Regions from separate parts of the Solibacillus sp. R5-41 genome, predicted to be linked through region 2. Evidence: a T-box and tRNA genes for the amino acid it is inferred to sense, from the RefSeq annotation. Region 2 holds a T-box; the other holds one or more tRNA genes.
What was found. The T-box of region 2 lies ahead of ileS (isoleucine--tRNA ligase). A T-box ahead of a tRNA ligase gene usually reads a tRNA of that ligase, here a tRNA-Ile.

Region 1 (5,422 bases), 1.4 Mb from region 2:
AATTTTATTAATTTTATTGTTATACTTTTTCATGTAGTTTGCCTCCCAATCTAAAATATACTATAACATAGATTGGAATCCACTTAATAGAAAAGAAAGAGGTTCCTTTTTCGTATACCACATTATTTAGAGGGTTCTTAGAGGGTTTGTTCATCGAGTTGTCGAAATTATCATGAAACGTTATATGTAAGAAATTCATTATTTAATGACGATAAAGATATGGTCATCAATGTCACAAGATTTACAATGACTTACTTTAAAAGACATTCAGAAAAGCAATAATTGAGGAGGAGAAATATGGAGCACATTTTGAGGCCAATATACCAAGAACGAGCAAGTCAACCGGATACACTAGGTGTTATTTTAATCAATAAACGTGAAAACGCACCGAATATGACGGACACGTTTGATGCAGTTCTTCTTATTATAGTAAAAGAAGCAGTGCATCCGATTTATTCTAAGCACTATACATATGGTGATTCGAAAACAGTGATGCATATTCTAACTGAAGAACGATTACGTAAATGGATATTTATTGGTTCAAATAAGCGCTTAGTGGACTGGATTTTCTACGGGAAAATTATGTTTGACCGAAATGAGTTTTTATTCAAACTAAGATCGGAGTTACAAGAGTTCCCGTTTTTCGGTCGAAAACTAAAAACAGGAATTCAATTTTCAAAGCTAATTCGTCGTTACCAAGAGGGGAAAGAGTTATTTGAAAGTGGTCATTACTTAGATTCTTATAATCATGTCGTTGCATTACTTCATCATTTAGGTCGTTTATCAATAATTGATAGTGGCTTATATCCAGAAGTAATAGTATGGTCTCAAGTGAAAAGAATTGAACCAGCAATTTATAAGTTATATGAAGAATTGATTTTAAGTAATGAAAGTTTAGAAAAACGATTAGAGCTTTTATTTCTTGCCGGAGAGTTTTTAATTAACTCAAGAACGAATGATGGTGGGCAACATATATTAGAAACAATGCTAGAACAGCCGAGTTGGACGATTCAAGAACTACATAATCATCCTGAATTAAGCTACTATTCAACAGACCTAGAAGTGTTTGTTGAATATTTAATTGAAAAGGGATTAATACATGTAGAACCGATTATTGCGAAGAATGAGGCTATCTTCCACAGAAATTACTACGTAGATAAGCAATTTGTTGAAAGTGAATATGGCTTATAGTATATTTAGCAGAGCGTTTTTAAACGCTCTGAATCTTTTTTTTGAAAAAGTGTTGACGAAACATTGCATAGTATTGTAATATATTAATTGTCGCTAAGACATACTCAAAATAACGGTTTGTTTTAACAAGTTAACTAAAAAAACTTTTTAAAAAAAGTTGTTGACAACGAAAAACAAAAATGTTAAATTAGAGAAGTCGCAAAAACAGCGCACACAACATGAACCTTGAAAACTGAACAAGCAAACGTTAATGATTTAAACGTTTAAGTGATGAACTTAAACAAAACATAGATATCAACTTTATGTTGATACGCTAGCAAAGCAAATGAGCTTTCAAACTAACTTTTATGGAGAGTTTGATCCTGGCTCAGGACGAACGCTGGCGGCGTGCCTAATACATGCAAGTCGAGCGGACTTTCATTGGATGCTTGCATCCTTTGAAAGTTAGCGGCGGACGGGTGAGTAACACGTGGGTAACCTACCCTGTAGATTGGGATAACTCCGGGAAACCGGGGCTAATACCGAATAACACTTTTGAGCTCATGTTCGAAAGTTAAAAGATGGTTTCGGCTATCACTACAGGATGGGCCCGCGGCGCATTAGCTAGTTGGTGAGGTAACGGCTCACCAAGGCAACGATGCGTAGCCGACCTGAGAGGGTGATCGGCCACACTGGGACTGAGACACGGCCCAGACTCCTACGGGAGGCAGCAGTAGGGAATCTTCCACAATGGACGAAAGTCTGATGGAGCAACGCCGCGTGAGTGAAGAAGGATTTCGGTTCGTAAAACTCTGTTGCAAGGGAAGAACAAGTAGCGTAGTAACTGGCGCTACCTTGACGGTACCTTGTTAGAAAGCCACGGCTAACTACGTGCCAGCAGCCGCGGTAATACGTAGGTGGCAAGCGTTGTCCGGAATTATTGGGCGTAAAGCGCGCGCAGGTGGTTTCTTAAGTCTGATGTGAAAGCCCACGGCTCAACCGTGGAGGGTCATTGGAAACTGGGAAACTTGAGTGCAGAAGAGGATAGTGGAATTCCAAGTGTAGCGGTGAAATGCGTAGAGATTTGGAGGAACACCAGTGGCGAAGGCGACTATCTGGTCTGTAACTGACACTGAGGCGCGAAAGCGTGGGGAGCAAACAGGATTAGATACCCTGGTAGTCCACGCCGTAAACGATGAGTGCTAAGTGTTGGGGGGTTTCCGCCCCTCAGTGCTGCAGCTAACGCATTAAGCACTCCGCCTGGGGAGTACGGTCGCAAGACTGAAACTCAAAGGAATTGACGGGGGCCCGCACAAGCGGTGGAGCATGTGGTTTAATTCGAAGCAACGCGAAGAACCTTACCAGGTCTTGACATCCCATTGACCACTGTAGAGATACAGTTTTCCCTTCGGGGACAACGGTGACAGGTGGTGCATGGTTGTCGTCAGCTCGTGTCGTGAGATGTTGGGTTAAGTCCCGCAACGAGCGCAACCCTTATTCTTAGTTGCCATCATTTAGTTGGGCACTCTAAGGAGACTGCCGGTGACAAACCGGAGGAAGGTGGGGATGACGTCAAATCATCATGCCCCTTATGACCTGGGCTACACACGTGCTACAATGGACGGTACAAACGGTTGCCAACCCGCGAGGGGGAGCTAATCCGATAAAACCGTTCTCAGTTCGGATTGTAGGCTGCAACTCGCCTACATGAAGCCGGAATCGCTAGTAATCGCGGATCAGCATGCCGCGGTGAATACGTTCCCGGGCCTTGTACACACCGCCCGTCACACCACGAGAGTTTGTAACACCCGAAGTCGGTGGGGTAACCTTTATGGAGCCAGCCGCCGAAGGTGGGATAGATGATTGGGGTGAAGTCGTAACAAGGTAGCCGTATCGGAAGGTGCGGCTGGATCACCTCCTTTCTAAGGATATATTCGGAATCATTCCTTATGGAATGAAACATTAACGTTTGCTGTTCAGTTTTGAAGGTTTATGAATAAATTATATAACTTCTAAGAGGGCCTATAGCTCAGCTGGTTAGAGCGCACGCCTGATAAGCGTGAGGTCGATGGTTCGAGTCCATTTAGGCCCACCATATAAATTTGTTTTATATACCTCTTAATTAAAATGGGGCCTTAGCTCAGCTGGGAGAGCGCCTGCCTTGCACGCAGGAGGTCAGCGGTTCGATCCCGCTAGGCTCCACCAAGACTTGCCTTTGTGATAAAATTATTGCAAAGCAAAAATAACTTGTTCTTTGAAAACTGGATAAAACGACATTGAAAGCAATAAAAAAATGATCAAGAAATTGATCGTGCAATCTTTTAAAATCTTACTCATTTGAGTAAGTGTAACTTATTGGTTAAGTTAATAAGGGCGCACGGTGGATGCCTTGGCACTAGGAGTCGAAGAAGGACGGCACTAACACCGATATGCTTTGGGGAGCTGTAAGTAAGCTTTGATCCAGAGATTTCCGAATGGGGGAACCCACTATGTTTAATCACATAGTATCTTCACGTGAATACATAGCGTGTTGAGGACAGACGCAGGGAACTGAAACATCTAAGTACCTGCAGGAACAGAAAGAAAATTCGATTCCCTGAGTAGCGGCGAGCGAAACGGGAAGAGCCCAAACCAAAGAGCTTGCTCTTTGGGGTTGTAGGACATTCTATACGGAGTTACAAAAGAATGAGATAGTTGAAGCGGCTTGGAAAGGCCCGCCATAGAAGGTAAAAGCCCTGTAAGTGAAACCTCATTCCCTCTTGAATGTATCCTGAGTACGGCGGAACACGTGAAATTCCGTCGGAATCTGGGAGGACCATCTCCCAAGGCTAAATACTACCTAGTGACCGATAGTGAACCAGTACCGTGAGGGAAAGGTGAAAAGCACCCCGGAAGGGGAGTGAAATAGATCCTGAAACCGTGTGCCTACAAGTAGTTAGAGCCCGTTAATGGGTGATAGCGTGCCTTTTGTAGAATGAACCGGCGAGTTACGATTACGTGCGAGGTTAAGTTGATGAGACGGAGCCGCAGCGAAAGCGAGTCTGAATAGGGCGAATTAGTACGTGGTCGTAGACCCGAAACCAGGTGATCTACCCATGTCCAGGGTGAAGGTGAGGTAACACTTACTGGAGGCCCGAACCCACGCACGTTGAAAAGTGCGGGGATGAGGTGTGGGTAGCGGAGAAATTCCAATCGAACCTGGAGATAGCTGGTTCTCTCCGAAATAGCTTTAGGGCTAGCCTCGTGATTGAGAATACTGGAGGTAGAGCACTGTTTGGACTAGGGGGGCATCTCGCTTTACCGAATTCAGACAAACTCCGAATGCCAGATATTTATACACGGGAGTCAGACTGCGAGTGATAAGATCCGTAGTCAAGAGGGAAACAGCCCAGACCACCAGCTAAGGTCCCAAAGTAATCGTTAAGTGGAAAAGGATGTGGCGTTGCTTAGACAACCAGGATGTTGGCTTAGAAGCAGCCACCATTTAAAGAGTGCGTAATAGCTCACTGGTCGAGTGACGCTGCGCCGAAAATTTATCGGGGCTAAACGATTCACCGAAGCTGTGGATGCATCCGTATGGATGCGTGGTAGGAGAGCGTTCTAAGGGCGTTGAAGTCAGACCGGAAGGACTGGTGGAGCGCTTAGAAGTGAGAATGCCGGTATGAGTAGCGAAAGACGGGTGAGAATCCCGTCCACCGTATGACTAAGGTTTCCTGAGGAAGGCTCGTCCGCTCAGGGTTAGTCGGGACCTAAGCCGAGGCCGATAGGCGTAGGCGATGGACAACAGGTTGATATTCCTGTACCACCTCCTCACCGTTTGAGAAATGGGGGGACGCAGTAGGATAGGGTAAGCAGAGCGTTGGTTGTCTCTGTTCAAGCAGTAAGGCGTGTGTGTAGGCAAATCCGCACACTGATACGTTGAGCTGTGATGACGAGTCCGTATGGACGAAGTTCCTGATTTCACACTGCCAAGAAAAGCCTCTATCGAGGTGAGAGGTGCCCGTACCGCAAACCGACACAGGTAGTCGAGGAGAGAATCCTAAGGTGTGCGAGAGAACTCTCGTTAAGGAACTCGGCAAAATGACCCCGTAACTTCGGGAGAAGGGGTGCTCTTGAGCGTGCAAGCGCACGAGAGCCGCAGTGAATAGGCCCAGGCGACTGTTTAGCAAAAACACAGGTCTCTGCAAAACCGTAAGGTGAAGTATAGGGGCTGACGCCTGCCCGGTGCTGGAAGGTTAAGAGGAGTGGTTAG
Region 2 (5,422 bases):
AATACTTCATTACGAACGGCAATTAATTTCGTCCATTTCGTGCGTAATTCTGCAAAGTTGGCTTTTTCGTCTACTTCAGGGAAGTCCATTAATTGGATTGACTGCACTTTGCCTTCTAATTCTACATATTCCCATAACTCTTCCGTAGTGTGAGGAATCATTGGCGTTAATAATTTTAACAATGCCATTAATGTATCGTGCATAACCGTTTGCATTGCACGGCGGTCTTTATTATCCATACCCTCGATATATACAACATCTTTTGCAATATCTAAGTAGAATGAAGAAAGCTCGATTGCTACAAAGTTGTTTACTGTTGAATAAACAGTTGAGAAGTCATAACGGTCATATGCTGAACGAATTGCTTTCACAACATCTTGCAAGCGCATATACATATATTGATCCATTTCACGTAAATCATCATACGCTACACGGTCCGTCTCAGGGTTGAAGTCTGTTACGTTCCCATGTAAGAAACGCAATGTGTTACGTACTTTACGGTATGTCTCAGAAACTTGTTTTAACATATCCATTGAGATACGTACGTCAGCTGTATAATCTACTGACGCTACCCACATACGTAGGATATCCGCACCGTATTGATTCATTACTTTTAATGGATCAATTGTATTACCAAGTGATTTCGACATTTTGCGTCCTTCACCATCTAATACGAAACCGTGTGTTAATAAAGCTTTATACGGTGCATAACCGTTAATCGCAACCGATGTGATTAATGATGAGTTGAACCAGCCACGATGTTGGTCTGAACCTTCTAAGTACAGGTCAGCTGGATATTTCATACCGCGCTCAACAAGTACACCTTGGTGAGATGAACCTGAATCGAACCAAACGTCCATAATGTCATTTTCTTTCGTGAATTTACCGTTAGGGCTTCCTGGATGTGTAAAGCCTTCAGGTAATAATTCTTTCGCTTCTTTTTGGAACCAAATATTTGAACCATGCTCACGGAATAATTTTGAAATGTGCGCGATTGTTTCTGGTGTGATAATTGGTTCTTCGTTTTCAGCATAGAAAATCGGAATCGGAACACCCCATGCACGTTGACGAGAAATTACCCAATCCCCGCGGTCACGAATCATATTGTAAAGACGTGTTTCGCCCCATGCTGGTGTGAATTCAGTTGCTTTTACTGCATCTAATAATTCATCACGGAAAATTTCTACCGATGCAAACCATTGCGGTGTTGCACGGAAAATTACTGGTTTTTTCGTACGCCAGTCATGTGGATATGAGTGCTTGAATTTCGATACATTTAATAATGCACCTTCTTCTTTTAGCTTCTCAATCACAATCGGGTTTGCTTTTTCATAGAATAGCCCTTCAAATCCTGGCGCTTCATCTGTATAGCAGCCACCATTATCTACTGGAGATAAGATGTTTAAGCCGTAACGACTCCCAATTTGGTAATCGTCCTCACCGTGTCCAGGCGCTGTATGAACACAACCCGTGCCTGCTTCAGCAGTAACATGATCGCCTACCATTACTAATGAATCACGCTTGTAAATTGGGTGCTCCGCAACAAGCATATCTAGTTCTTGCCCTTTTACTTCTTGAACAATTTGCACATCTTCCCAACCAAAAGTAGTTGATAAATTTGCAAGTAAATCTTTCGTTACAATATATTTTGAACCATTTGCTTCTACAACTACGTATGTGAATTCAGGATTTACTGAAATACCTAAGTTCGCAGGAATTGTCCAAGGTGTTGTTGTCCAAATAACAAATTTAGCATCTGCTGGCACGACATTTTTCGCATCTTTAATGCCAAATGCTACATAAATTGAATACGACTCAACATCTTTATATTCGATTTCTGCTTCAGCTAAAGCTGATTCTGAAGATGGTGACCAGTAAACAGGTTTTAAGCCTTTGTAAATATAGCCTTTTTCCGCCATTTTACCGAATACTTCAATTTGACGTGCTTCAAATTCTGGTTTTAACGTAATGTAAGGATTTGCCCAGTCACCGCGTACGCCTAAACGTTGGAATTGTGTACTTTGGTTAGCTACTTGCTCATATGCATATTTTTCACAAAGCTCACGGAACTCCGCTACTGACATCTCTTTGCGCTTAACACCTTTATTTGTTAAAGCTTGCTCGATTGGTAAACCATGTGTATCCCAGCCTGGAATATAATCAACATGATAACCTGTCATAGATTTTTGACGGTTAATCATATCTTTAATTACTTTATTTAACGCGTGACCTGTATGAATATCACCGTTTGCATAAGGAGGGCCATCGTGTAATACGAAGTGTGGGCGGCCTTCCGTACGTTCTTTTACTAGTTTGTTAATATCCATTGCATCCCACTGTGCTTGAATTTGTGGTTCTTTCGTCGGCAAGCCACCGCGCATCGGGAAATCTGTTTTTGGCATTAATAACGTGTTTTTATACTCTACCATTTCAAAAGCCTCCTAAATAATTTAGATGTAAAATTTAGATAACCACTGCAACTAGGGGTTAATTTCCACTCCGGTAAGGACGCTTTCCGTGGGCACGGCTCCAACTAACTTATTTCGAGAGGAATCTCGAAATAATTGGATTTTTCGCTCGTGCTGTTCCCGCAGGAAGCTTTGCTCTGTAGCGAAAGGCGTCAACCGTCAGCTACACTCGCCTCTCCTTCATTCCAATCAACTTACATTTCTAGCGCATTGCCACCCTTATAGTTTGGTGATACGCCTTAAGGTCAAGTAAATACCTATAATTACCTACAAAAAAGCCCCTCATCCCTCCGAAAAGGGACGAGGAGCATTACTCTCGTGGTACCACCCTAATTTTGCAATACATAAGATTGCCTCATTAGACACTGTAACGTCGTGTAAAACGAAATAACCTACTTAAAAGACTTTCGGCTATTTAGCTCAGGAGTGATTTTCCGTTTAGCTTGCTTCGTTCGAGCTTTCACCTTCCTCGAATCGCTTCACCACAAATCTAAACATACTGTCTCCGTCTTTGCCCTAGTTGCAATTTGCATCCTATTAGTTATTTTTCAGTATATGAAAAGCACTGTCGGAATGTCAAGCACAATTCATTAATACGTTAATTTTCCTTCTTTTAGCATTTCATCAGAAGCTTCTGGACGGTTATGCTCTTGGATTTCTGTAAGACCTACATCATATTCAAGTAAATGCTCCCAATCATCCGTATTCAATAAGTCTAGTTGCGCTTCAACGAGCATTTTAAAACGATTGCGGAAAACTTTCGATTGTTTCTTTAATTCATCTATTTCAATCGTAACTTTACGCGCTTTTGCCATCGCATCATTTACAATACGATCCGCATTTTTTTCCGCTTCTTTTACAATCAATTTAGATTCTTTTTGAGAGTTACGGCGGACTTCATCAGCAGCCTCTTGAGCTACGACGATTGACTTTTGTAATGTTTCTTCTAGTGAACTATAATGGTTCATTTGGTCTGCCATGGATTTCACTTTTTCTTCTAATTCTTTCTTTTCTCGCAAAAGAATCTCATAATCTTTAATAATCTGATCTAAAAATTCATTTACCTCGTCTTCTGCATAACCACGGAATCCACGCGTAAATTCTTTATTATGTATATCAAGAGGTGATAATGGCATATCGTTCGACTCTCCTTTGCACGAATGTATTTAAAATTTATTATAATCGTTTCTATACTGAATAACATCAAATTTCCGGAAATAAAACTGGAAATTTATACTTTTTGCTCTAAACGACCTATTTGTAATCGTATTTTGTCTTTTTTCGTTCGCCCTTCTGTCATAATTATTTTCACTCTTCCGAAGCCTCGAGCAGAAATAATATCACCTTCTTGTAATTCAAAAGAAGTCGCTTCTCGAACAGTCCAGTTTACTTTCACTTTACCAGCACCGATTAAATTTTGTGATTTTTGGCGCGATATATTTGCCACCGTTGCCAATACAACATCTAAACGCATGGAAGAAACAGTATATGAGCTCTCCACCCATTGCTCTTCAATTTGAAGTAATAGCATCGTTGTTTGGATTTCCTCTACATGCACTTTAATTTTTCCGATACCCGTTAAATTTGCACGAACATAGTCAGCAATTTCCATAGCCATTATAAATTGCACCGTATTTTCTGCGAGACGAATATCGCCAAATTTACTACGGTCTAATCCGATCGATAACAAAGCACCTAATACATCTGGATGTTTGATTTGAACAAATTTAGACGGGTAATTGACTGCATAACAAGCCATTTGAAAATCTTCCTTCGTTGCCTGGAAGTAAGAAGGCGCGATTAGCATTCGCTGTCTTTCGGCATGATCAAAGAGCCCTTCTGTAAAAACGTGAACGTCCTCTGATTGACGAATGATGGATTCCACGATAAATCGTTGTCTTGGATCAAGGAAGTCTGTTAATTTCGGGGCATAACGATCCTCAACTTCACGTTGCCATCCGATTACTTGTTCGATAAATGGCTGCTCATCTTTCCGAAAATGTTGAATTAAATGCTGCATAAAATCACCTTCCCTCTCGTGTCAATTATGTAATATCAAAAAGAACCCCTCTACATTGTAGCAGAGGGATTACACCTTAGAGTAAATATCCAAGTACGCTGTATACACCTTGTTCAATGAATACAAGTACAAATAGTCCAACGATTGGCGAAATATCAATCATACCAATTGGTGGGATAAATTTACGGAAAAATCCTAAATACGGTTCACATGCTGTCTCAAGGAATCTACCAACCGCTGATTCTTGTAGCGCTGGTACCCAAGACATAAGTATGTACCCGATTAACATAAATCGATACACGAGAAATGCTGTTGATACAATTGAAAAAATCATAGTTTACTATACCTCTCTACTTAAAATATTACTCAAACACAAAATTCGAAATTTCTCCAGATACTTCTACATTTTCAGGAGTACATAGGAAAATATCTGTTCCGATTCGCTGAATGTCGCCACCTAAAGCATACACTGTTCCGCTTAAAAAATCGATTATTCGCTTCCCTTGGTCTCTATCAATACGTTGTAAATTAACAACAGTCGCTCGTTTATTTTTTAATTGCTCGGCAATATCTTGCGCTTCTGCATAAACTCGCGGCTCTACTAAAACTAGCTTCGAGTTTTTAGAAGAGGTCGCAGCTTGCAAACTTACAACATTATTTGGAACAGCAACTTCATTATTGCGTATTTGGGGCTGGGTTTTACGCTCTTTTTTCATGCGATTTTGGATAACCTGCTGTGGCATCTGTTCTTGTTTTGGTGATGAAACAGGCTTGGGAACAGGTTGTTGCATTTGGGCTGCTTGACCTGGAGCTTGTTCATCTTCTATATCTTCTAGATAAAAGAATTTGTCGAAAATATTTTTTATGCTCATCTTACTTCCTCCTTAGCCAACAAGAGCTGTTCCAATCCTCACAAATGTCGCACCTTCTTCAA

Region 1: it encodes a tRNA-Ile, which carries the amino acid that the T-box ahead of ileS (isoleucine--tRNA ligase) is inferred to sense. The anticodon was not compared.

What each region holds. Positions count from the first base shown of each region.
Region 1 is NZ_CP024123.1:3,718,763-3,724,184, reverse strand. Features, by position in the region: gene CSE16_RS18520 (YgzB family protein) at 1-33, opposite strand, end outside; gene CSE16_RS18515 (nucleotidyltransferase-like protein) at 298-1,191, shown strand; rRNA gene CSE16_RS18510 (16S ribosomal RNA) at 1,536-3,092, shown strand; tRNA gene CSE16_RS18505 (tRNA-Ile) at 3,189-3,265, shown strand; tRNA gene CSE16_RS18500 (tRNA-Ala) at 3,300-3,375, shown strand; rRNA gene CSE16_RS18495 (23S ribosomal RNA) at 3,528-5,422, shown strand, end outside.
Region 2 is NZ_CP024123.1:874,235-879,656, reverse strand. Features, by position in the region: gene ileS (isoleucine--tRNA ligase) at 1-2,429, opposite strand, end outside; T-box leader at 2,762-2,989, opposite strand; gene CSE16_RS04025 (DivIVA domain-containing protein) at 3,059-3,604, opposite strand; gene CSE16_RS04020 (YlmH family RNA-binding protein) at 3,700-4,488, opposite strand; gene CSE16_RS04015 (YggT family protein) at 4,565-4,822, opposite strand; gene CSE16_RS04010 (cell division protein SepF) at 4,851-5,360, opposite strand; gene CSE16_RS04005 (YggS family pyridoxal phosphate-dependent enzyme) at 5,373-5,422, opposite strand, start outside.